One region of the Paenibacillus sp. FSL R7-0163 genome, then DNA from elsewhere that is predicted to be linked to it. Evidence: predicted binding sites of a transcription regulator. Region 1 holds the regulator's gene; each other region holds the start of a gene.
The links. The regulator Rex, encoded in region 1, represses fermentation and respiration genes when NADH is low (regulators of the CRP and FNR family bind a similar motif). The targets are predictions, from matches to a motif close to TTGTGAAATATTTCACAA.

Region 1 (6,200 bases):
TACTGAACCAGTTCACGTAATTTCGTGCCTGGCTGGAGATCAAGTTTCAAAGTGACCTCATTGCGGTTAATACTGATATGAGAATCATTGACGCCCTCATATTGAGATACAATCTTCTGAAGTGGTTCCTGCATTGCAAACTGACGATACAAAAAGAAGCCACCAAACAATAGAGTAGCCGACAGTAGAGACGTTATCAGCACAGGTACAAGACGTAATTTCAAGAAACGTCCTCCTCTCAAAGATGACAAAATATAAAGCTCAGTATAATAATTTATAGCTACTTGAGAGCTCATCAGAGAGACTGAAGTCTCTTATTGCTGTTCTAATTACAAGTAGTAGTATATCACAGGTGTATATACTAATTTCAAAATAAATGTGAATATATTTAAAATTTAATTTTTTAAATATTTCCATCAATACCAAATATATTCCTCGTTTTCGACAAAATCGGCCTTGATTTTTAATCAATCGGCCTATTTTTGTATGTGAATTTAAGAGAATATTCGGTGATAACCACCCATTCAGTATATCACTTAGTATATCACTTTTGTACATCAAATAAATGTAAACAAGCGAACTTATAATAAGTTCGCTTGTTTACATTGCCACCCTTAATTTCCTTATGTTCGGCTTAACTTTTAGGTAAACTGTAACCTTCACCCATTCGGGACCCATCCGAAAACCGATAAAATTGATAATAATACCGACCGCTCTGTTTATAAAAAAGCTGCCAAGCATACTCTCCGTTATATACTCCCGGCAGCAAGCGTTCAATCGTTATGTCCGGAAGATCAGCTTTGATAATGCCGCGTATTTGGGCTTCTGAGGTTCCTTTACTTAGTTCCTCAGCAAACACTGCGTCGTCGCCTTCAGCATATTTTCCATCTACCGTAAAGCGGACCCAGACCATAAGAGCAGTCCCGGCTTCATTTTTTCCTGTTAAAACCCAGTACACTGCATTTTCATCCCAAACCGATTTTTGTGCTTTGGTTACCTCTGTTAGACCCGCTCTGGTTTTGGCAACATCCTTGGCGATATCCCGCTCGTTCCATTGATCTTTCATAATATAGGCATAGAACTGGATAAGTCCAAACCCCAGGAGCAGAATCAGAACTGACCCCAGGAGGATCCATTTTTTCCTTTTCTTCAAGGTACAGCTCCCTTTCTAGTAATATATCTTTTTTGATTATATAACACACCCGCGTGTTTATCCAAAATTTCATAATTTTCTAGCTTTCCCAGCCTTTAAAATGTACAAAAGGCCGCAACTTTTGCTAAAAGCAAAAAGTCGCAGCCTATTATTTATTCGTTATTATCCAGACTTAACGCTTCAATAAACCTTCGAAGGCTTCTTGCGCTTTACGCCGGATAGCTTCCTCATCCAGGGTTAAGCATTGTCCATGCTTGATGACCTGTTTACCATTCACCCACACATGCTCAACATCCTTAGCGCTAGCAGAGTAAACTGCATGAGACAACAGATCTGTGTGTGGCAGCAAATGCGGCTGATCTATATCAATTGCAATGAAATCAGCTTTCATCCCAACAGCAAGTCTACCTACATTATTTAAAAAGATGGACTGGGCGCCATATTCTGTAGCCATACGTAGAGCTTCTGGAGCTGGAACAGCCGTTGGATCACCGCTGACACCCTTATGAATGAGAGCTGCAAGCCGCATCTCTTCAAACATATCCAAGTTATTGTTGCTTGCCGCGCCATCCGTGCCAAGAGACACCTTCACACCAGCTTTTAGAAGATCAGTAACCCGAGCCACTCCGCTAGCCAGCTTCAAATTACTGCCCGGATTATGAGAGACACCCACATTATGGCGAGCCAAGATCTCAATCTCTTCATCATTTAAATGAACACCATGTGCAACTATCGAGGGACGTGTGAACATTCCAAGCTTCTCTAAGTGAGCTACAGGACGCAACCCGTAATCCGCCACATTTTGTTCCACTTCACGTTTCGTTTCGGACATATGCGTATGCATCGGTAAATCCAGATCATGCGCTGCCTGCACGAACTTAACCAGGAAGTCCGGAGGGCAAGTATAAGGGGCGTGCGGCGAGATCATAGTAGTAATTCTACCGTCCGCCTTTCCATGCCAGTTACGGGCAAAAGAAATCGCTTCCGCAAGCTTGTGATTCTGTACATCCTCTGGACATAACCCGATCACACCACGCATCAATACGGAACGGATACCTGATAACTCAGCTACCTCAGCTACTCGGTCCATATGATCATACATATCGAGGAAGGTCGTAGTTCCACCCTTCAGCATTTCCAATACAGATAAGGAGGTTCCCCAGTATACATCATCACCGGTGAACTTTTCCTCCATCGGCCACATTTTCTCCTGAAGCCACACTTGTAGCGCTAAATCATCTCCATATCCACGCAGCAAAGACATCGCCGCATGACCATGTGTGTTTACAAGTCCAGGCATGAACAGCAGACGACTGCCATCAACCACTTGCACTCCAGCTTCCATCTGAGGCTCTTCTTTTCCTATGTAAGTGATTAAATCATCTTCAATAGTCATATATCCACTCAGAACCGGCTCATCCGTTCCCGGAGTCAGAAAATACCCGCCCTTAATTATCGTTTTATTGCTGTTCATGTTCGCTTTCTTCCTTTCCATCCCGCAAGTAATAAGCAAGACTTTGCAGATCAGTTGTAAAATCAGCTGCATGCACCCGGATATTCGGTGGTGTCTTCAGAATCACAGGGGCAAAGTTCAAAATCGCTTCAATCCCAGAAGAAATGAGAATATCTGCTACATTTTGAGCTTCTGAATCAGGTACGGTAATAATGGCAATGCGAATACCTTGCTCACGAATCGTGCTGCCTAGTTCATCCATTGGTTGCACAGTAAGGGAGTTGATCTTACGTCCAACCTTAGGAGCGTACGAATCAAATATAGCGGTGATTTTCATTGTATCTTTAAGATATGCATTGTAATTAGACAAGGCATGTCCGAGATTACCTGCCCCTACTAAAGCTACATTAAGCTGTTGATCCAGCTTCAGAATATGACGGATTTTCTCAATAAGATACGTTACATCATAGCCGATACCTTTTCTGCCGAAGTCACCAAAATACGCTAAATCCTTACGAATCTGTGCGGGATTAAGATCCAGCTTTTGTCCAAGTTCCTGAGAGGAAACTGTTAATATTTCGCGATTCTGGAGATCATTCAAAAAACGCAAATACACAGGTAGTCTGCGAACAACGGCTTCTGATATTTTATCCGATTTCATATTTTTCCTCCTAAAAATAGTAATGTTCTTGTGAAAATCCATATTCAAACGTATACCTCTCCTTATTAAGGGCGGTACTGTAACTTACCGCCCTTAAGGATAAGGAGGAGCTAAACTGAAGACGAGCATTTTAAGAAGCGCCGCCATCCTCTAGCCATTCCGCTATGCGGGGGACCATTTGATCAGTCAGCATATGCTCCATTTTGGGACCAGGCAATGAATAAAGGAAATACTTCCCGTAATGAGATTCAATAACCCTTGTATCATAAACAATAACTATTCCGCGATCCTGCGCCGTGCGAACCAGTCTTCCGAATCCCTGCTTAAAGCGAATAACCGCTTGAGGAACAGACAATTTCATGAACGGATTCTTCTTCTGAGCCTGCAATAACTCCGACTTCGCTTCCGCCAACGGGTGATTCGGCGGTTGAAACGGAAGTCTCACGATGGCCAGGCAAGTCAGTGCTTCACCTGGAATATCTACACCTTCCCAGAAGCTGCTCGTCCCCAGCAGAACGGATGCTGCACTGTCCTGAAAGCGGCGGATCAGCTTGCTCCGGCTGCCACCTTCCACGCCTTGACCAAGCACCGTAATCTCTTGTGAGGCCAAAGCCTCTTTAAGCGGATCATATACCTGACGCAGCATTTTATAAGAAGTAAACAGAACCAGCATCCGCCCACGTGTTGTTTTGGCAGCTTCTGCTAACGACTGTACGAGTGTATCGACAAATCGAGCATCGCCCACACTGCCCTTCACACTAGGAAAATCACGCGGTATAACTAGCAGCGCCTGCTCGCGATACTTAAAGGGAGAAGGAAGGAGTGAAGTCATTAGACGTCCCTCTTCCGCAGCTTCGTTAAGTCCGAGATTATCAATCATAAACTGAAAAGATTTATCTACAGACAGCGTCGCCGAGGTAAGCACGATGCTTTTTTTCTTATCGAAGAACAACTCTTTAAGCTGGCTGCTAACATCCACAGGGACGGCATACATCTGCAGTGATTTGCTGCGGTAATTTCCATTTGCCTCCAGCCAATATACTACATTATCGTCATTCAGCCCCATAAAGAATCTTACTTGCTCACGTATGGAAGCCAAATCCTTAAATAAACCGCTAATATCAGTAACAAGACTGTCTGCTGAGGATTGGCTTTCCTGGTCACGCATCTCATTAAGCATTTTATCACCCTTACGGATGATGTCGCTTAACGTCAGATTCATAGTGTTCTCAAGCGCAACTAATTCATCCCAATCCTTCGGCTTACGGGCGGGAAGCAAACGCATAACCAGTTGTCCCGCTTCCCCTGCTGCTGCATCACTGCGTTCCGGCAAAAGGCTGAACAGCTTGTCGCTGAGTGCATCCCAGGTTTCTTTGACAGTAAGCAGATCCGGGTAGATCCGATCGATGACTCCGCTCCATTCTGAAGCCTCTTCACTGCCTGACGACTGTAAGATCTGGCGCAGAGCAGGAAGCTGTCCGTTTCGGCTATCTTTATACAGTCGCGATAACGTGTGTGCCACAGTGAAATGCTTCATATGCATGCCAAGATGTTTACCAGCCACATCTTCTAAATGATGTGCTTCATCAATTACAAGATGCTCGTAAGCTGGAAGCAGCTGGTGCCCAGCTTTAACATCTGCGAATAGCTTGGAGTGGTTCGTAATGACCACGTCAGCAATCCCAGCTTCATGCTTGGCCCTATGATAATAGCATTTGCGGAACCAAGGACAGGAACGTCCCAGACAGGAATCGGTATCGCTTGCCACCGTCTCCCAGAAATCACCGCCCCGGCCGCTTAAATTCAGCTCTTCATCATCCCCTGATTCACTTTGAGTGAGCCATACGATCATCTGAGCTGCAGTAAGCGCATCTTCCCTTGGGCTTATAAAGTCCTTTTTATTAATTTTATGCTCAAACTTACGCAGACACAAATAATGTCCTCTTCCCTTAAAAATAGCAGCTTTAAACGGAAAAGGAACTACCTGCGTTAACAAAGGGATATCCCGCTCGCGCAATTGGTCCTGCAGATTAATGGTATGAGTGCTGACCATGACTTTTTCATTGGTGCGAACGCTTTGATAAATGGCAGGCAACAAATAACCGAGCGATTTACCGGTTCCTGTGCCCGCTTCGATCAGTAGGTGTTTGTCTTCGGCAAGTGCCGTCATCACCTCATTGATCATAATATCCTGAGCTTCCCGGCTTTCATACTGCGGTAATGTGTCTTTAAGTCGTTTGGTTACTTCGTCCATATAATCAGTAAAAGATAAATTCGCTAGCGGATTCTCAGCATGCTCATCTCTAGGTGGCGCTAACTCCGTCCAGTCTCCTACTGCAAGCGCTAATTGACGATAGAAAGTCAGATCACCTTCGGGCTGTAGCGTCTCCGCTTCCCGCTCTCGCAGCAGACCATCAAAGTACCAGCCCAGATCACTATCCTCTTCGGTAAACAGCTCACAGAGTCTCTGGATCGTAAGCAGCGGCAGCTCGTAGAGCTCCTCCAGACATTTCAACAGCACTAAAGCAGTCGCAAGTGCATCACTATCTGCCTGATGCGGACGATCATGTGTCACTCCAAAATGAGCACTGACAGAGCCTAGCTGATAAGATGTGAGCGAAGGAAAGCAAATTTTCAGAAAATCAATCGTATCCAAAATCCGCCCTTGAAATGGCAAATAACCACAACGATCTAAAGCATTTTGTAAAAAATGGAAGTCGAAAGCGACATTATGCCCTACAAGCACAACATCATCCAAGAGCGGAACAAGCTCCATCATCATCTCATCCAGCTCAGGCGCATCCTTCACATCATCATCGGTAATCCCCGTCAGACCTGTTATAAAAGGAGGAATCGGCGTTCCGGGCTTGACATAGGAACCATATACCCGGGAGATGGACCGGTCTTCTTCTATAATTGCAAGGCCAACCTGG
Region 2 (6,200 bases), 3.1 Mb from region 1:
AGCTGAACGTTGGGGTGCCGATGTCATTCGTGACAGTGACGGCACACAGTTGTCCGATGAGATTATCAACGCAGGATACGGCATTTATTCTACAATCTGCATCATCAGAGATCATAACGAATGGGCGTCCCAGAATTCAGACAAGCTGCAGCAGAGCTTTTTAATAACAAATCCTAAGGTAGCGGTACAAGATTATTTATCCATCTATCTGATGGAGGATTTTTTTGCTGAACAATTCCGAGTGAATGATTCCAAAGAGGCGTTTAAGTACTGGCAGGTTTTTGACCGAACGACGGGCGAAGAGGTTCCAAGAGAACTGTGGAATTATGAGCGGGAATCGGGAAATGTAGTCATTACTGGAATTGCACCTTGGCATAAATACACAGTCAGCTTCATGGTCTATCGGATTTGGGAAGAGATCTCCATGTACAATCACACCACGAATCACTGGGAAAAAGAGCATCTGATGCAGATCGATCCCATCTATGTAGAAACGCAAAAATATTTACTCCATTGGATAGAAGATTGGTGTCATAAGCACAAGGAAACAACAGTGGTTCGATTTACCTCCCTCTTTTATAATTTCGCCTGGATCTGGGGCAGTGATGAGCGCAATCGCCATTTGTTCTCGGACTGGGGTTCATATGATTTTACGGTAAGCTCAAGAGCGCTTGATCTGTTTGCCAAGAAATATGGGTATTCGCTCACGGCCGAGGATTTTGTGAATGGTGGGAAATATCGGGTCAGTCATATCCCGGCGCAGCAGCGGAAGCTGGACTATATGGCATTTATCAATGATTTTGTCATCGAATTTGGTAAGCAATTAATTGATATTGTGCATAAGCACGATAAGCTGGCGTATGTCTTCTATGATGACAGTTGGGTTGGCATGGAGCCTTACAATGACCGTTTTGAGGAGTTTGGTTTTGACGGGATGATTAAATGTGTGTTCTCAGGGTATGAGGCAAGGCTTTGTTCTGGTGTAAAAGTAGATACCCATGAGATTCGGCTGCATCCCTATTTATTTCCGGTTGGATTGGGAGGGCTCCCTACGTTTATGGAGGGAGGTAACCCTACGCTCGATGCCAAAAAGTATTGGATTAATATCCGGCGCGCCTTGCTCAGAGAGCCTATAGATCGGATTGGACTGGGCGGATATTTGCATCTTGTAGAGCCTTATCCGGATTTTTGTGATTATATCGAAAAGATCGCGGGTGAATTCAGAGAAATTAAAGAGCTGCATCATAAAGGCAAACCGTATCAGATTAAGACGAAGGTAGCCATTTTGCACGCTTGGGGCAAATTGAGATCGTGGACCTTGTCCGGGCATTTCCATGAAACGTATATGCATGATTTGATTCATATCAATGAGGCTTTGTCCGGATTGCCGATTGAAGTCCAGTTCATTGATTTTGAAGATATCCGTCAGGGAGTATTACAAGAGTGTGATGTAGTGATTAATGCCGGTTCGGCAGGTTCAGCATGGAGTGGCGGAGAATACTGGAGTGATCATAAGTGCGTGGACTTATTGACCGCGTGGGTTTATGAGGGCGGTACTTTTATAGGTGTCAATCAGCCTTCGGCGCTTGAAGGTTATGACAGCTTTTTCAGAATGGCCCATGTGCTTGGTCTGGATGAGGATACAGGCTCCAAGGTAGCTCATGGAAGATGGACATTTGAGGCTAGAGATGAGCAAGATTTAGTGCCTGAAGGAGCCAGCATAACACCTAAAAATAACATTTATCTTACGGATGGCTCGGCAGCGGTATTGTGTGAAAAGAGTGGGATGATAACATTGTCTGCCCATGCCTTTGGTAAAGGAAAGGGGATCTACCTGCCTTCTTTCACCTTAAGCTTTGAAAATACAAGATTGCTGTTAAATGTGATTCGTTATGCCGGGAATGAGTTAAAGGACACAAAGTATATTACGGATAATTTATATACAGAGTGTGCGTATTATCCAGAAAGTAAAATACTCGTCGTGATTAACAATAGCGACCAGCTTCAAAAAACTACGATTGATACAGAATATGGACAACAAACGTTAGAATTAGATCCGTTTGATACTATTATCCGAACTATTGGCGATTAATTACATTAAAAAAGCTCAAGCCAGCGGCTAACTTGCCGATGCTTGAGCTTTTTGCTGTGAGGCTTATAGTATCTATTATCTACTTATTTTGCTTTTATGAATTCAGCAGATTTGATCCCAGCTTGACGGCCGAAAATAATGATTTCTGCAACAGAGTTGCCGCCAATCCGGTTTTGTCCGTGTAAGCCGCCTGTAACTTCACCTGCCGCAAACAGACCAGGAATAGCTTCACCATCTTTATTCAGAACTTCTGTGTTCGTATTGATCTTCACACCACCCATGGTGTAGTGAATCCCAGGAGCAATTTTAATAGCGTAGAAAGGACCAGTGGACAGGTCATTGTCCATTCCTGTAGTTCTGCCAAATTCGGCATCCTTTTTATTCTTAACGGCGCTGTTCCAAGTATCAAGCGTTGTTGCCAGCTTATCCTCTGGAACACCGATTTCTTTGGCCAAAGCTTCGATGGAATCCGCCTGAATCACGAAGCCCATTTTGTCATATTGTTCAATAGCCTTCACACGGGATTTAACACCGGAATCAAAGACCAGCGTAGCTGCTTTTTCAGGCAGTGTATTGATGGAAGCCGTTACTTTATCACGGGTATCCAATTCGTTGGTGAAGCGTGTGCCTTCACTGGAAACAAGGATAGCGCCTTCCCCACGAACAGCTTCGCCGATGAGGTAGGATTTTTCTTGCTGCACAGTCGGGTGAACTTGGATTTGATCCATATCGACGGTTGTGCCGCCGAGTTTCTCAATCATCTTGATGCCGTCTCCGGTACTGCCGATTTGGTTAGTAGTAACGTAGCCTTCCAAGTCAGGTCTTACTTCGGAGATCAAATCCATATTGGCACCGAACCCGCCAGTGGTTACAACGACAGCATCTGCCGTAATTGTTTTTTCCTCTGTTTGGTTAAAGAGGACTTTAACGCCATTAACCTTGCCGTCTTTTTCGGTAATTTCTTTGACATCAGCATTCACGAAAAGTGGAATTTCTTTCTCTTGTACGTTTTTCACTAAACCTTTGACAAGGTATTGACCCACAGCAGAGCCATCTTTAGGACGGTGTGTACGTTTTTCGTTCATGCCGCCTGTAATGGTGATATTGTTCAAGCGGATTCCGATGGAATCCAGCCAATCGATCGCACTCGCGGAATTATCAACGAAGAAACGAAGCATTTCTTTGTCGTTAGTGTCATGGCCACCTTTTAATGACTCTTCATAAAATAAATCATTGCTGTCTTCAATGTTTTGTTCTTTTTGGAATTTTGTTTCAGAAGCGTTCATTCCTGAAGAGGATTTGGTTGTGTTCCCGCCGGCAACCGGCATTTTTTCCAAAATAACAGGGTTCATGCCTTTCTCTTTGGCCTCAAGCGCCGCGGACATTCCCGCACCACCCGCACCGACAATGATGATATCATATTTATCTTTTAATTGATCGAATGGTGTGTAGCTTGCTTCAGATGCCCCGGAGACGGCTTCAACTTCTTTTTTCTCGTTGTTATTACTCTTGCTCTCGTTCACCTTGTCGTTTCCATTACCGCAACCTGCGGTAACGAGCATGACAGAGAGGACGAGACTCAGAGCACCAGCTGCTTTCTTTTTCATTGTTAACCCTCCACTTTTATATTTCTCTATTAAGATGTACCAAAAGAACCAGACAAAAAAGAAAGGAAGTATCAGAGGGAGTTGGAAGTGGAGAAGCGCGCGCGTCGCTGTTATTCTCCTAACTTCAAATCTTCTACGGTTACGTCCACAGTTTCCATCGTTATTCTCTTTAGTTCATCTTCTTATTAAGTATACCATCAATCACGGCTATTAGTGAAAGTTTTCACAAATTATACAAGTCGTCTATTCTAACATAGGGTAACGAAATATTGAGCAGATTAGGCGAAAAATGGATCATAGACCTTGCAATTAGAAGGTTTTGACGTAAGATTTTCTCACTGTAGAAGTGGTAACTGTCACGGATTAGTAAAGCGGTTTTTGTTCTTCTGGATTTTTAAATGGTAAAATGAGAGTATTGCCTACTAGTCAATCCGGAAAGACTAACATGAGACATAGAAACAAATTCTAATTAATAGGTGAGAATATGGAATTTAATAATGTAATAAAAGAAAAAGTAAAAGAAGATAACTATAAAGTGTTTGCTTTACTAAGCCGCTATTTGAATAATACCCCCGACTTTATTAACAAAGAAGAAATTGAAGAAATCGTAAACTGTGGTGTATCTTATGAATACGCTTTTGGTTTAATGCTGGCTGCTGCTTTTGGGTTGGATACGGTTGATAATGTTGATGATAAGGAATTGTTCAACCAATATTTTAGCAATATGCTTCATAAGCTTGATGCAAATGAATATTATGACAATCCATATTATAAAAATATCAAGATTCCTACTATAAAGATTAATAATAGTGAATTAAAATATGAAAAATATAAACCTTTTGAAGGTTTTGTTTGCAATGATATCATCCGGACAGAAGAGGGAAGACAAATTCCTCAGGTTGGTTTTTTTCAAACTGAATTCATGTTCCCGGCCGTATTAGAGAATGATAGAATCTGGATGACGATCACGCCCAATGAAATAGAAACAATGAAAGAAGCTGTAGATAAAGCGTTTGGGAATGTTCTTACGTTTGGGCTTGGGCTTGGCTATTATGCTTATATGGTTTCTGAAAAAGATAATGTTGAAAGCATAACGGTTGTTGAAAAAAATCAAGATGTCATTGATCTATTTAATAAATATGTACTGCCCCAATTCAGTAATGCTCACAAGATCAGGCTTATCCAAGCAGATGCTTTCAAATATGCAGAACAACATATGTCTAAGGAAAAATATGATTTTGTATTTACGGATTTATGGCATGATGTTTCTGATGGAATGGACATGTATTTAAAAATGAAAAAGTTTGAAAAGAAAAGCCCGGATACTGTATTTATGTACTGGATAGAACAATCTATTTTATGTTATTTGTAGTTTTGGGTTGCGTAAATCTGTTGTAGCTGACTCCGAAAGGAAGAACCATTTTTGAAAACTCCTATATCTCTCATAAATTGGCTAGAGCACAACGAAATCATGAACGACTTATTAAATCAGGAAGATAGCTTAACTGCGCATACAATGGATCAAGGATTTGAAGCTGAGGTCATGAGGATTAATTCTGATCAAGAGAGCTATGTACTGAAAACATGGAATAAGGAATCCAGACCGGATGTCCAGTTTCAATATCGTTTATTGGATGTTCTATCCGAACGAGGAGTAGCCGTCTCTAAACCAGTGGGCTGGGGAATCAATCCGGAGGGACATAGGGTGTTGTTAACAAGTTTTGACGGAACCCCTATTCATAAAATGAATACTCGGAAAATGAAGGAACTCGCAAGCCTATTAGCAAAAATACATAAAATTCGCGTTGAAGAGATTGGAAATATACAACTGCCAAAATACGATTTCATCGGCTACTTTTTCCCTGAAGCCAAAGAACAATCTGATATTTATAATGTGTTGACTATTCTTGTTGAGCAAACTCCAATGAAGCAAGACTGTATCATTCATGGGGATTTTCATATCGGAAATATAGTGGAGGATAAAGAGCGATATACCATAATCGATTGGACGAACGGCCAGTTGGGAGACTCTAGATATGATTTTGCCTGGTCACTTATTCTGCTGAAAATATATATCTCCGTGCGTTATGCTGATGTGTTCCGATCTGCTTATCTATTGGAAAATGATATAGATCAGGAAGAACTTGAAATCTTTGAAGCCTGGGCATGTCTACGGTGGATTTTGCTGAATAGAAGAGGTAGCACACCGAAAGGGCCTAATACAACGAAGAGAGTGAAAAGTTTAATCGCTGATAATCGGTTTTTAAAAAAGATGGATAGTAAATTCTTCTGATGTACGCAAGGATGGATGGATTTTCTGGGAGATTGGGTATATAATGTAACCCGATTCCCAAGGCAATAGCCGCTTTTAAGGGCGGTAGGCTTCAGCAAATAGGACACGACAGATAGACCGCATACCTTTGTGAGTGGGCGGTCTATTTGCGTACCTCTCTTTCTAAATCTCTTCCTTGCGAATTCCCAAACATCCGATTTTCATTGGA
Region 3 (6,200 bases), 3.0 Mb from region 1:
ACGATTCTGGCTATGAAGCCGGAGCGTGTGGTGTATGTGTCGTGTAATCCATCGACATTAGCAAGGGACTTGCGTGTGTTGGAGGATGGCGGGTACAAGACAGTGGAGGTAACTCCGGTGGATATGTTCCCGCATACGGTGCATGTGGAGTGCTGTGTGTCGCTTATTAAAAAGTAATATCTCTGAGCCACATTTACCTATATTAAAAGCCCAATCCTTTGTGAGAGGCCGCTGAAGAACTAGCAATTTTTCGGGGAGACCAAGAATCAAGCGAATAAAAAAGCGGTACCTGATCCGGATTTTTCGGAAGGTGCCGCTTTTTTCAAGGCGTTTTTTCCTTGTTCTTAGTCTGCCAGGTTCATTATTCGCTTCAAGTTCCGCGAATATCGCCATTGCCCCTTGTATTTGCATCCCTATTAGACCCGAGGACGACGCTACGTCGTACCCGTGCCGATGCCTGAGTTCGCAGTTCTTCGCTTCGATTTTGCAACTTTCTTTTGCCTTCTCCTTGAAATACTCCGTTTCTTGAAATGCCATTTGCTCGTCGGCTGGTCGAATTCGAACCTGTTGTCGTTTGCAATTGAAAGATTAATTTGTAATATTTTGCAGGACTTTGTACTGGGTCTATAGAAGTAATTCTAGCGTCATGGGTGTTTTATCATTCTAAATAAATAATTGAATAAACGGAAGGACGGCCGGGATGCTTGCATTCGCTTGGTGACCAGCTATCTCATCGAATAGAGTGAAGATGGGGCTACAGGTTACTCCTACATCCATCCTAGGATTATTGAACAGATTAACCAAAGACCTGCATAAGTCTCTTGGGAAGGCTGATGGTTTTTCCAAACTTAGCAGGTCACAAAATATAAAACAAAGAAGTATAGTTCAAAGAAATAAATAAAACTAAGTGAGGGAAATATGGGGAAAATCCAAAAAAATATTAATCAAAATAATTTTAATGAAAAGACAAATTTTAATGGACCAACACAAATTGCTGCAGGAGATATCATTAACAACATACAAAACACTAATCATCAAGAGGCAAAATATACGCCTGAACCAACATGGCGGAGCCCATTTACTATGGCTGTTTTAACGTGGATTAGCTTTGCCATTGCAATTGGAGGGGTCCTTCCTATTGGCATTAAAATAGTAAAAAGTGGTCTGAATGTTTTTAATGGAACTCTGAAGGCATCAGTAGGTTTTGAAAGCCAGACTTATTTAATAATATTTGTAATACTGATTATCTTATTTGTGGTTTTTCTTAGTCTTAGGAGAATTGCCAAAAGTCAAACGAGGTACCCTCTGTTTTTTAATTTTGCAATCAGTGGTTATGGTAAAAGATTGACATTAGAGAAAATACATATTGATAAATGTCCTCAATGTGGGGGAAAGATGAAATATTATAATAAACCAGTGGAATGGAGAGAGGTACAGTACAGTGATGGTAGAAGAAAGCGTGAAACTACAAAAAGGGTTCCTGCATTAGAGTGTAAGCGAAATTCAGAGCATTGTTATAGAGTTGACCCTGCCGAAGATATGTTATTATAGTTTTTCGATAAGTGAATCATTTTCAAAATGCATTGACTTGAAAAATTACAGACGACTCCAATGTCATCGTATTACACTTTTATTTTTATGCTGTTTGCATGTCTTGTTATTTGCTAACACGATCTACGATGAGCTTCATGCTGTTGTAAACTAAGGTGACGAGGTTAAAATGTAGTTGAGATACACATTTACGTGTTCTACTGTGGGTCTCCGCTTTTGTTCAAGGTAGACTTGGGCCTGAAGGGGAGGAGGAATCGTATATCTTGTTTCCACACATGTGGAGTCAGTGCCTTTGTTGGTGAGGGATGTAACAGTGATTCAACCCCCTTTACTTACTTAAGTTTTCCAGTGTCTAGGAAATTTGAAGGAACCCTTGTCAATTAGTCACTAAATAATTGGGGAATTTTAATTCCACGAACGGAGAACGATAAAAGAGCCGCGAGTTAGACGAGCGTAGCCCCTAGACTCCACCATAATAAACCGCCCTGTTCGCAATGTTGCTAACAGGGCGGTTTGCTATGTCATAGAGGGCAGCTTGAAAGTTAGCAGTCAACCGGCACTCTACAAGTTATCTTGCACGTTTTTAAGTCTACCTTATTAATAGAGCAGTTACACAAAAAGTAAGATTACTCTGCTACAACTTGTTTGCCTGCAATCCGGCCGAATGTGAAGATATCAGCGATGGCATTACCGCCAAGACGGTTTGCACCATGAATGACCCCTGTTACTTCACCTGCAGCGAACAACCCAGGGATGACTTCGCCTTTTTCATTCAATACGCGAGTCTTCTCGTCGATCACCAAGCCGCCCATTGTATGGTGAACGGAGGGTACAGCTTTTTCGATGTAGTAAGGGCCTTTTTCAAGAGATTTCAATCCACCGCGATGTTTGAAATCAAGGTCTTTACCTGTTTTCGCATAATCATTTACTTTATTAATCGTTTCTTTCAAAGTGTTCACGTCGATTTTGAAGAAATCAGCTGCCTCCTCAATCGTATCGGCTTTAAAGAGCAAGCCTTGTTTAACGAGTTGATCGTATTCGTCTTGATGAACTTCTATCGTTTTACCGATATCCTCAATACCTTGGTTCCATAATTGATACGTATATCCGCCCGTTTGGGCAAGAATTGCTTTAGAAATAACGTCTCGACGTTCTAATTCCTCAACGAAGCGCTTGCCTTCTTGGTTAATCAGGATCGCACCATCGAAGCGGGAATCTGCAACAAGGGAAATAACACCTGTCTCAGGATTACAGATTGGATACGTTTGAATACTCTCCATGTTTGTCAGTTTGGCGCCAATCGTTTCTGCCATAACGATACCGTCACCTGTAGATCCTGGTGTATCGGTAGACATATATTTTTCATCCATTTTAGGGTTATACTTTTTACGCATCTCTACATTGGATCCAAAACCACCGGTAGCGATGATGACGCCTTTGTTCGCATGGAATGTGATCTTGTCGCCAGTACCCGAAGTCGCAGTTACACCTGTTATTTTGCCGCTTTCGTCCTTCAGCAAGGTTTCGGCTTTCATATTCGTTTTGATCGTGATTTGATCAGCGTCTGTTTTGGCTTTTAACTTAGTAATCAATTCAACACCTGTATGACCTACAGGAATCAACGCACGTTTTCTGGAATGGCCTCCAAATTGGAACAGATGATCAGGTAAGAACTCTACCTTGATATCATCGCGCAGCCATTCGGCAGATGCTAGAGCATTGTCGGCAAGAATACGAACCATCTTTGGATCCCCGAGGTTGTCTCCGCCTTTCATCGTATCATCATAGAACAAGTCAGCCGTGTCATCAGTGATGCCAAGAGCACGTTCAACCCAGTTGTCCGGCGCATTCATCTCACCACCGGAGATCAATGTGTTGCCGCCAACAGCTGGCATTTTCTCGAGCAGAACTACATTAGCTCCAGCGCTCTTCGCTTCGATAGCCGCACTAAAGCCAGCACCCCCGGCACCGATGACGACAACATCATAGGTTTGCTCGACTTCTTCTTTGTCTTTGCTTCCACTGACTGCAGCGCCAGCGACAAGGGTAAGTCCAGACTTCGTAATGGCATCTTGAATGGCTTCGAGATATCCTTTGCTTGTAACTGTAGATCCGCTAATGGCATCAACTTTTGCGCTGTTAGTTGCCATGACATCTTGCTTGAGCTGCGTATAAACAGGTTCTGCAAGTACTTCATTTTCCTTATGCTCTGTCACTTTAATGTCAGTGATCTTGTTATCTAATAAGGAGACTTGTACTTTAATATCGCCATGTTTACCTTGCCCAACTCCTTCAAAGACTTGAACTCCGTTTGCATCTGCAGCGGGCTCTGCATCTTTACTGCCGCAAGCAGCAAGCGTGAACATAAGACTGAGGACTAGTAGAATAGATAACAGCTTTTTCGTGTGAGTTCGCATAATATCTCCTTCATTCTGTTGTGAATTGGTTACATACCCTAGGGAGAGGAGGATTTGCTAGGCAAATCCTTTATCTCTAGCCTAGACATGAATGTTATTTCATGTGAAAATATGCACAAGACCTATTATAGATTTAGTACAGCATTATGTATTTGCACAGATTAGTGTTTTTTTGTCTTTTTCGGGCATGTAAGAGACGGATATTGTGAAGGGCTATGATTACAATGAAATCAATTCACTTAAAAATCACGTTAATCGCAGGAGGCTGCTTCTTGCTGCTGTTCGTTGCATTGCTTGTAACAATATATTTGGAGATGAACCATACGGTTGTCCCTTTGAATAAGAACTTAACGCAGCAAGTGGTTACTGCACGCAGCGACCAGATTGATTATTGGTTTAATCAGCGCATTGGAGAGATAGACATGCTTGCTTCTCTAGCTTCGGACCATCAGTGGACACGAGATGAATTGCTGCAAGAGTTCGATAAGTTCGAGGCGAAGAAGCAAGTAGAGTACGAATCCATACGTGTGGTGGATATTCACGGAAATTCCTGGTCAGCAAGGGACAAGCCTTTTTCGATACTAAACCGACCCTACTATCGAAAACTGCTGAATTCAGATTCCAATTATGTGGTGAGCAATCCGATCGTATCCAAAGCGAATGCAGCCGAAATCGTCGTCATTCTTTATCGCGTGAATCCATCGGTGAATGATGAGGTAGCTTATATTGCCGCAGCCGTCTCCGTCAAGAAGATGAAGGAGATTGCTCAAGATGTAATGCTATATGACCAGTCAGGCCAGCTTATCGTCGATTGCAGAGAGCTGGGTGAAGAAGATGGAGCGGAGGAGGCAGCAGATAAGAAGAACATGAGTGTATTTGAGGCTCCAATTCAAAATGTGGAAGGCTGGAAGCTAGTACTCGAAGTACCGAATTCAAGTCTATCGCTAGCGGTGATCAAAACCCAGCGGACTGCATTGCTGGTAGGCGTTCTTATCGGTAGTGCGTTTATCGTCTTTCTGATGCTGCTTGCTTCTTCCATTATTCGTCCAATTCAGTCGCTTCGCCAGGTAATGGAAAATGTGCAGAACGGCAACCAAACCATACGAGCAGATGTTACGCGCTCGGATGAGATCGGCGATCTTGGACGAAGCTTCAATGACATGCTTGTTCAATTATACGCTGTGGAGCAGGACCGAAAGGAGATGGAACTCAGACTGATTCATGAGCAGATCAAGCCGCACTTTTTATACAACACATTGGATACGATCCAGTGGATGGCAACGGAACATGGAGCAGACAATGTGGTGGAGATGGTGGAAGCGCTTAGCGCGTATTTCCGATTAGGGCTTGGCACAGGCAGTCCCTACATTCTGCTTGATCAGGAGTTGTACCATGTCGAGAGTTATCTTCATATTCAAGGTGTGCGATATGAGGAGATTCTGGACTACGAGCTACGATATGATGAAAAGCTTGCTCAGTGCCAAGTCGTTCGCTTCATGCTGCAGCCGTTGGTGGAAAATGCGATTTATCACGGGATTAAGCCACTTGGGGATCAAAAGTGTAAAATTTCGATTACAGCATATAAAAAGGCCAATTATATGGTCATTAAGGTTGAAAATAATGGGGTTATGATTCCGAAAGAAAAGCTTGAACAGATGAATCAAGCCCTTCTTGATGATACATATGATCGTTCTGCCACAGGCTTTGGGCTATACAGTGTAAACCATCGCATTCGACTAACTTACGGGGTGCCATATGGCCTTGCAGTGAAGAGCGAAGATGGCATTACCGTTATGGTCATTCGAATACCTTTGGACGGGGAGTGGAATGAAGATGTGGAAGATTGTCATCGTCGATGATGAAACGATCATTCGCAAAGGCTTGCGACAATACATTGAGGAGAGTCCGTATCTTTTTGAGGTTGCAGGAGAAGCGAAAAGTGCAAACGAAGCATTGAATATGGTGGAGGAAGCCCCACCACATGTATGTCTTGTGGACATCAACATGCCGAATATAAATGGGCTCGATCTGATGAATATATTGCGCGAACGCTGCCCGTCGGTTCTGGTTGTCATCATCAGCGGGTACGATAACTTTGAATATGCGCGTCAAGCCGTGCAACTGCAAGCATTCGATTATGTATTGAAACCTGTGCCGAAGAGTGATCTGAACAAGCTGCTTCATCGGATCGATGAGCATCTTCAGGTAAAATATCCTTTGCATTCACATGAA
Region 4 (6,200 bases), 320 kb from region 1:
ACCGCTGGAAGAAAAACTTTTGGGGATATATGTTCCTCGTACCTGCTGTGATTATTTTTGTAATGTTCCTGTGGGTGCCAATTTTTAAAGGCTTGTTGTACAGCTTCTACCATGTTGATTTTGTAAAAGGGAATAGCTTTGTTGGCTTTGAGAACTACGCTAGAGCCCTTAGTGATCCAGATGTTTTGACCGCGTTAAAAAATACGGGGTATTACATGCTTCTATGTCTTATTATCGGGTTCTGGGTTCCGATTGCTTTTGCCATTATGATCTCGGAGCTGAGAAGGTTTGGGGGCTTTGTACGGGTAGCGGCTTACCTTCCTTTCGTTATGCCTGGTGTGGTTCTATATGGACTCTGGAGATGGATTTATGATCCGGTGGGCCCAATCAATGCGGTATTAAGCTCGCTTGGTGTGGACCAGGTTGCCTTCCTGACAGATACAAGGTGGTCGATGATTTCTCTTGTTTTTATGGAGACGTGGCAGCAGTTTGGATCAGGGATGTTAATATACTTGGCTGCTGTACTCAGCATTCCGCGGGATTGGTATGAAGCAGCTGAGATTGATGGGGCGGGTGTGTGGGCACGTATAAAGTACATCACATTGCCTTCGCTACGTAATTTGATCATTTTGATGTTGATATTACAGATTATCGGGACTTCACAAGGGTATCAGTCACAAATGGCGCTGCTTGATGGTGGACCGAATAATACTACGCTTACCTATGCGCTGCTGATCGTAAAATATGCTTTTACGCGACTCGATTATGGAACGGCGACTGCGCTTGGCATGCTAATGTTCATTGTCCTAGGTGGTTTGGGCATTTTACAGTTCAAGCTTAACAAGGAGGACAACTAAGATGAAGAGCGCAGACAGAGGGATTCTCTCAGAACATGATTTGAAAAAAACAAGCAATAAGATCGTTTATGGCTTGATGTGCGTGGTTATTTTGATTATGGTGTTCAGCATGCTGTATCCGATCTGTATGACGTTATTTAACGGACTGAAATCGAATCAAGAGGTGAACTCATTCCCACCGCATTTTTTCCCGCAGGAATGGCACTTCAGCAACCTTAAGGAAGCGATGAATTACATTGATCTGCTGATGTTCCTTAAAAACACCATTTATATTTTTGTGGGGAATATGGTCGTGACACTAGTAGTATTGGGAATGTCTGCTTTCAGCATTTCTCGTATGAATGTCCCTTACAGAAAGGCAATTTATTTCTTTTTCCTGATGACATTGTTTATTCCGGCGACCAGCTATATGATTCCCAACTTTGTCAATCTAAAAGAGCTTGGATTACTGAATCAGTACGCTGCTTTTTGGCTGCCTGCTGGTGCGAATACATTCTATTTTCTACTCTTAAAGAACTTTTTTGATGGGATACACCCTGAAATTTTTGAAGCAGCGCGGATTGACGGTTCCTCTGAGCCGAGAAGCTTTTTCTCCATTGCAGTGCCATTGTCGGTTCCGATTTTTGCTACGCTGGCGATCTTTATCTTTTCTACCGCATGGAATGACTGGTTCTGGCCATCTCTGGTTATGCACAGTGAAGAGAAATATACGCTCGCGACAGCAATCTATAAATACGTTATTAATGTAAAGGCACTTAATACGAATATTAAATTCGCCATCCTATTTATCGTATCGTTGCCGCCGATCCTTGTCTTCCTGATCTTCCAAAAGTTCATTATGCGTGGCGTCGCATTATCAGCAGTTAAGGGATAAGCGCGGATCGACGGATTTAGTCACGGATCGTAAACATGCACATGAAAGGAATATAAATGCACCTCGTTTGTAAACGATTTCTCTTTTATGATCGATATGTAAGATAACTATGAATTGAAAAGGGGAGTTTCAATGCGTAAGTACTCTAGCGTGCTACTAAGCCTCCTTGTGGCCGGATCGTTGTTAACCGCTTGCGGCGGTAATAACAATAACGGAAACACGACAGGAAACAAGGAAGGGGAAGCGACTACTGCGCCAACGAATGCTGCAACAGATAATGCTGGCAGTGCTACAGCAGCGCCAACTGATGATATCACACAAAGAAAAGTGACCATCAAAATTCACTATCCAACCCCTGACCTAACCGAAGTTAGAGCACAGGAAGATGACAAGATCAAACGTTTCCAAGAGGAATATCCGAATGTTGAAATCGTCAAAGACGATTGGCAGTACAATGTAAGTGAAATCGGCATCAAAATGGCAGCGAATGAAGCTCCAACCTTCTTTAACACCTACGCTACAGAAGCAAAATTCCTAGTTGAAAAAGGCTGGGTAGCTGACATTACGGATCTGTGGAATAAATACGAATTTAAGGATCAAATTAACCCGGTTCTCCAAAATCAATTTATCATTGACGGTAAAGTCTTCGGCGTAACTCAAAAGGGTTATGTAACAACCACAATGATCAACAAAAAAATGCTGGACGAAAAAGGTGTTGCTGTTCCACCTATGGATTGGACTTGGGATGATATGCTGAATACCGCCAAAGGCGTAGCTGATACCAAAAAAGGGATTTCCGGTATTGCTCCAATGGGTAAAGGGAATGAAGCAGGCTGGAACTGGACCAACTTCCTGTTCGAAGCTGGCGGTGAAATTCAGAAGATTGAAGGCGGTAAGGTTGTAGCTACTTTTAATTCTGAGGCTGGGATTAAAGCGCTGGATTTCTACAAGAAACTTAGATGGGAAGCAAACGCGATTCCTCAGGACTGGGCACTGGGCTGGGGTGATGCTGTAGGCGCATTCCAACAAAGTCGTACAGCAATGGTAATGGCTGGATCTGACGGTGTTATTGAGCAAGCGTTGAATCAGGGCGGTCTGAAACCAGAAGATGTACTTACGTATCCAATGCCTGCAATGGAAAAAGGCGGAAAACACACCGGGGTACTTGGTGGTGACTACCTTGTAATCAATCCAAATGCAACACCAGACGAGCAAGAAATGGCATTCCGTTATATTACATTTGATTACTTCTCCGATAAAGGTCTAGAAGCACTGGATGCGGTTCTGCAACAACGTACAACGGATGGTAAATACTTTATTCCGCCGCTCTTAGATTACTATTCTGCAGATTCTGACTTCGGCAAGAAAACGAAAGCTGTGTATGATAAATATACAAATGTATATCAATACAGCCCTGATATTTTAGGTTTGCTGGACGGTAAACCGGAAGCGCAATACAATACACAGGACTACTACGCAACCATGTCCAATGTAATTCAAGAGCTGTTCTCCAAAAAAGGAACAGATTCCAAGACACAGCTTGAAGCTGCTGCCAAAACAGTGCAAGAGAAATTCTTCGACACAATTAAAGTAGAATAGCTAGGAAGAACAGAACCGGCTCCTTAGGAGTCGGTTTTTTTATGTTTATATTATTGATATTTTTATAAATCAACACGACGGGGGGCATCCCACTATTTTTTAGAGGGTCATGAGAAAAATAGAGTGTCAACAAAATTAGGTTTGCTTTTTTAAAATATTTTTGCGAGCGGAAAGGTAGAAAATGGGTATCAGTTCTTGTCTTTTTAAACATAAACTTTAAATTTAAGAAATAATAAATCATAAATAATGGTAAAAAAGCTATAATATGATCGAATGAAAGCGCTTTGAAAACAAATCAAAAAAACTTTATACTTTGTGAAAGATTTCACTATACAAGGTGGAAATGATGTGATAAGATAAATGTGTAGAGAAAAACAACCTAAAAATTGACAGGAGGACGAGGGAGATGGCAGTTAAGAACGAAGTCGCCGCCCAAGTTAAACAAACTACCGCTGAAGAGTATATTCAGACTTTAGTGGATAAAGCGAAAAAAGCACATGAGGCATTCATGGCGCTGGATCAAGAGCAAGTTGACACAATCGTTCATGCAATGGCGTTGGCTGGACTCGACAAACATATGTACCTCGCTAAATTGGCTGTAGAAGAAACTGGCCGCGGGGTTTACGAAGACAAAATTACTAAAAACATCTTCTCGACAGAATATATCTGGCACGGAATTAAATACGATAAAACAGTAGGCGTTATTGAAGACAATGCTTATGAAAGCTTCCAAAAAATTGCTGAGCCCGTCGGAATTGTAATGGGTATCACACCGGTAACCAACCCTACATCCACCACGATGTTTAAAGCGTTGATTTCGATTAAGACACGGAACCCTATTATATTCGGTTTCCACCCATCTGCGCAAGAGTGTAGTGCAGCAGCTGCTAGAATTCTTCATGATGCGGCTGTAAAAGCTGGCGCACCTGAGAATTGTATCCAATGGATTGAAATGCCAACGATGGACAAAACAAACGCTTTGATGAACAACCCTGACGTTGCACTTATTCTCGCAACAGGCGGTTCTGCAATGGTAAAAGCAGCTTATAGCTGTGGTAAACCAGCTCTTGGCGTAGGTCCTGGTAACGTACCTGCATTCATCGAAAAGAGCGCGGATATCGATCAAGCCGTAACGGACATCATTCTTTCCAAAACATTTGATAATGGTATGATCTGTGCTTCCGAGCAAGCTGTTATTATCGAAGAACCAATCTTTGATCAAGTGAAAAAGAAAATGATCGCTAATGGCTGCTACTTTGTTAACAAAGAAGAAGCTGCCAAACTTACTAGCGGCGCTATGAACGTTGATAAATGTGCGGTTAACCCAGCAATCGTTGGACAATCCGCAGTGAAAATTGCTGAAATGTGCGGCATTCAAGTTCCTGCCGGCACTAAGATTCTGGTAGCAGAACTTGAAGGTGTAGGCACTAAATATCCATTGTCCGCTGAAAAATTGAGTCCTGTGCTTGCTTGCTACAAAGTTAAAAACGCAGATCAAGGTATCGAACGCGCAGCACAAGTTGTTGAATTTGGTGGTATGGGCCATAGTTCGGCTATCCACTCCAACAACGAAGAAGTAATCATGAAGTTCTCCAACCGTCTGCAAACAGGACGTATTCTCGTTAACTCGCCTTCCACTCATGGTGCGATCGGCGATATCTATAACACTAACATCCCTTCGTTGACGCTGGGCTGCGGATCTTATGGTCGTAACTCCGTGTCGCAAAACGTTACAGCAATTAATTTGATCAACGTGAAAAGGGTGAATCGTCGTACCGTGAATATGCAATGGTTTAAAGTACCTGACAAGATCTATTTCGAAAAAGGCGCTACTCAGTACCTGACCAAAATGCCTGATATCACACGTGTCGCAATTATCACTGACCCAATGATGGTTAAGCTCGGATATGTTGAGAGAGTTGAACATTACCTGCGTCAACGCCAAACTCCTGTAGCGATCGAAGTGTTCTCGGAAGTTGAACCAGATCCATCGACAACTACAGTTGAAAAAGGTACAGCAATGATGAACAGATTCCAACCGGACTGCATCATCGCACTTGGTGGTGGTTCCCCAATGGATGCTGCAAAAGGAATGTGGTTATTCTATGAACATCCAGACGCAGACTTTAACGGTCTGAAACAAAAATTCATGGATATCCGTAAACGGGTTTACAAATTCCCTAAACTTGGAAACAAAGCTAAGTTTGTAGCGATTCCTACTACTTCGGGTACGGGTTCGGAAGTAACATCTTTCGCAGTTATTACCGATAAAACAACTGAACAACACACTAAATATCCTTTGGCTGACTACGAGCTAACTCCAGACGTAGCTATCATTGATCCAGAGTTCGTATATAGCTTGCCAAAAACTGCTGTTGCTGATACAGGTATGGACGTATTGACACATGCCATCGAAGCTTATGTATCTGTTATGGCGAGTGACTACACTGATGGTCTGGCAATTAAAGCAATCCAATTGGTATTCCAATACCTTGAAAAATCGGCGCTTGAAGGCGACAGAGTTGCCCGTGAGAAAATGCATAACGCATCAACACTTGCTGGTATGGCCTTTGCTAATGCTTTCCTGGGTATTAACCACAGTTTGGCGCATAAATGGGGCGGTCAATATCACACTGCTCACGGTCGTACTAATGCGATCCTTATGCCACACGTTATTCGTTACAATGCTAAGAAACCTACGAAGTTCGCTTCGTTCCCTAAATATTCACACTTCGTAGCTGACGAGCGTTATGCAGAAATCGCCCGTATTCTGGGATTGCCAGCTCGCACAACTGAAGAAGGTGTAACTAGCCTGATCAATGCTATTCGCGATATGAACAAAAAACTGGGTATCGAAGAATCCTTCCAAC

Region 2: NST45_RS23575 (flavocytochrome c) is a predicted target of Rex. The motif match lies at 3,911-3,928, and genes of this name have one in related genera.
Region 3: NST45_RS23725 (flavocytochrome c) is a predicted target of Rex. The motif match lies at 4,070-4,087, and genes of this name have one in related genera.
Region 4: adhE (bifunctional acetaldehyde-CoA/alcohol dehydrogenase) is a predicted target of Rex. The motif match lies at 3,644-3,661, and genes of this name have one in related genera.

Annotation. Positions count from the first base shown of each region.
Region 1 is NZ_CP150224.1:1,585,226-1,591,425, reverse strand. Features, by position in the region: gene NST45_RS07020 (hypothetical protein) at 1-224, opposite strand, end outside; gene NST45_RS07015 (DUF5590 domain-containing protein) at 635-1,153, opposite strand; gene NST45_RS07010 (amidohydrolase) at 1,326-2,627, opposite strand; gene NST45_RS07005 (redox-sensing transcriptional repressor Rex) at 2,614-3,267, opposite strand; gene dinG (ATP-dependent DNA helicase DinG) at 3,398-6,200, opposite strand, start outside.
Region 2 is NZ_CP150224.1:5,365,950-5,372,149, reverse strand. Features, by position in the region: gene gnpA (1,3-beta-galactosyl-N-acetylhexosamine phosphorylase) at 1-2,092, shown strand, start outside; gene NST45_RS23575 (flavocytochrome c) at 2,176-3,699, opposite strand; gene NST45_RS23570 (hypothetical protein) at 4,184-5,071, shown strand; gene NST45_RS23565 (aminoglycoside phosphotransferase family protein) at 5,171-5,992, shown strand.
Region 3 is NZ_CP150224.1:5,400,670-5,406,869, reverse strand. Features, by position in the region: gene rlmD (23S rRNA (uracil(1939)-C(5))-methyltransferase RlmD) at 1-177, shown strand, start outside; partial or broken gene NST45_RS23735 (IS5/IS1182 family transposase) at 345-543, opposite strand; gene NST45_RS23730 (hypothetical protein) at 919-1,551, shown strand; gene NST45_RS23725 (flavocytochrome c) at 2,178-3,968, opposite strand; gene NST45_RS23720 (histidine kinase) at 4,241-5,827, shown strand; gene NST45_RS23715 (response regulator) at 5,802-6,200, shown strand, end outside.
Region 4 is NZ_CP150224.1:1,264,510-1,270,709, forward strand. Features, by position in the region: gene NST45_RS05405 (sugar ABC transporter permease) at 1-857, shown strand, start outside; gene NST45_RS05410 (carbohydrate ABC transporter permease) at 859-1,731, shown strand; gene NST45_RS05415 (extracellular solute-binding protein) at 1,864-3,330, shown strand; gene adhE (bifunctional acetaldehyde-CoA/alcohol dehydrogenase) at 3,737-6,200, shown strand, end outside.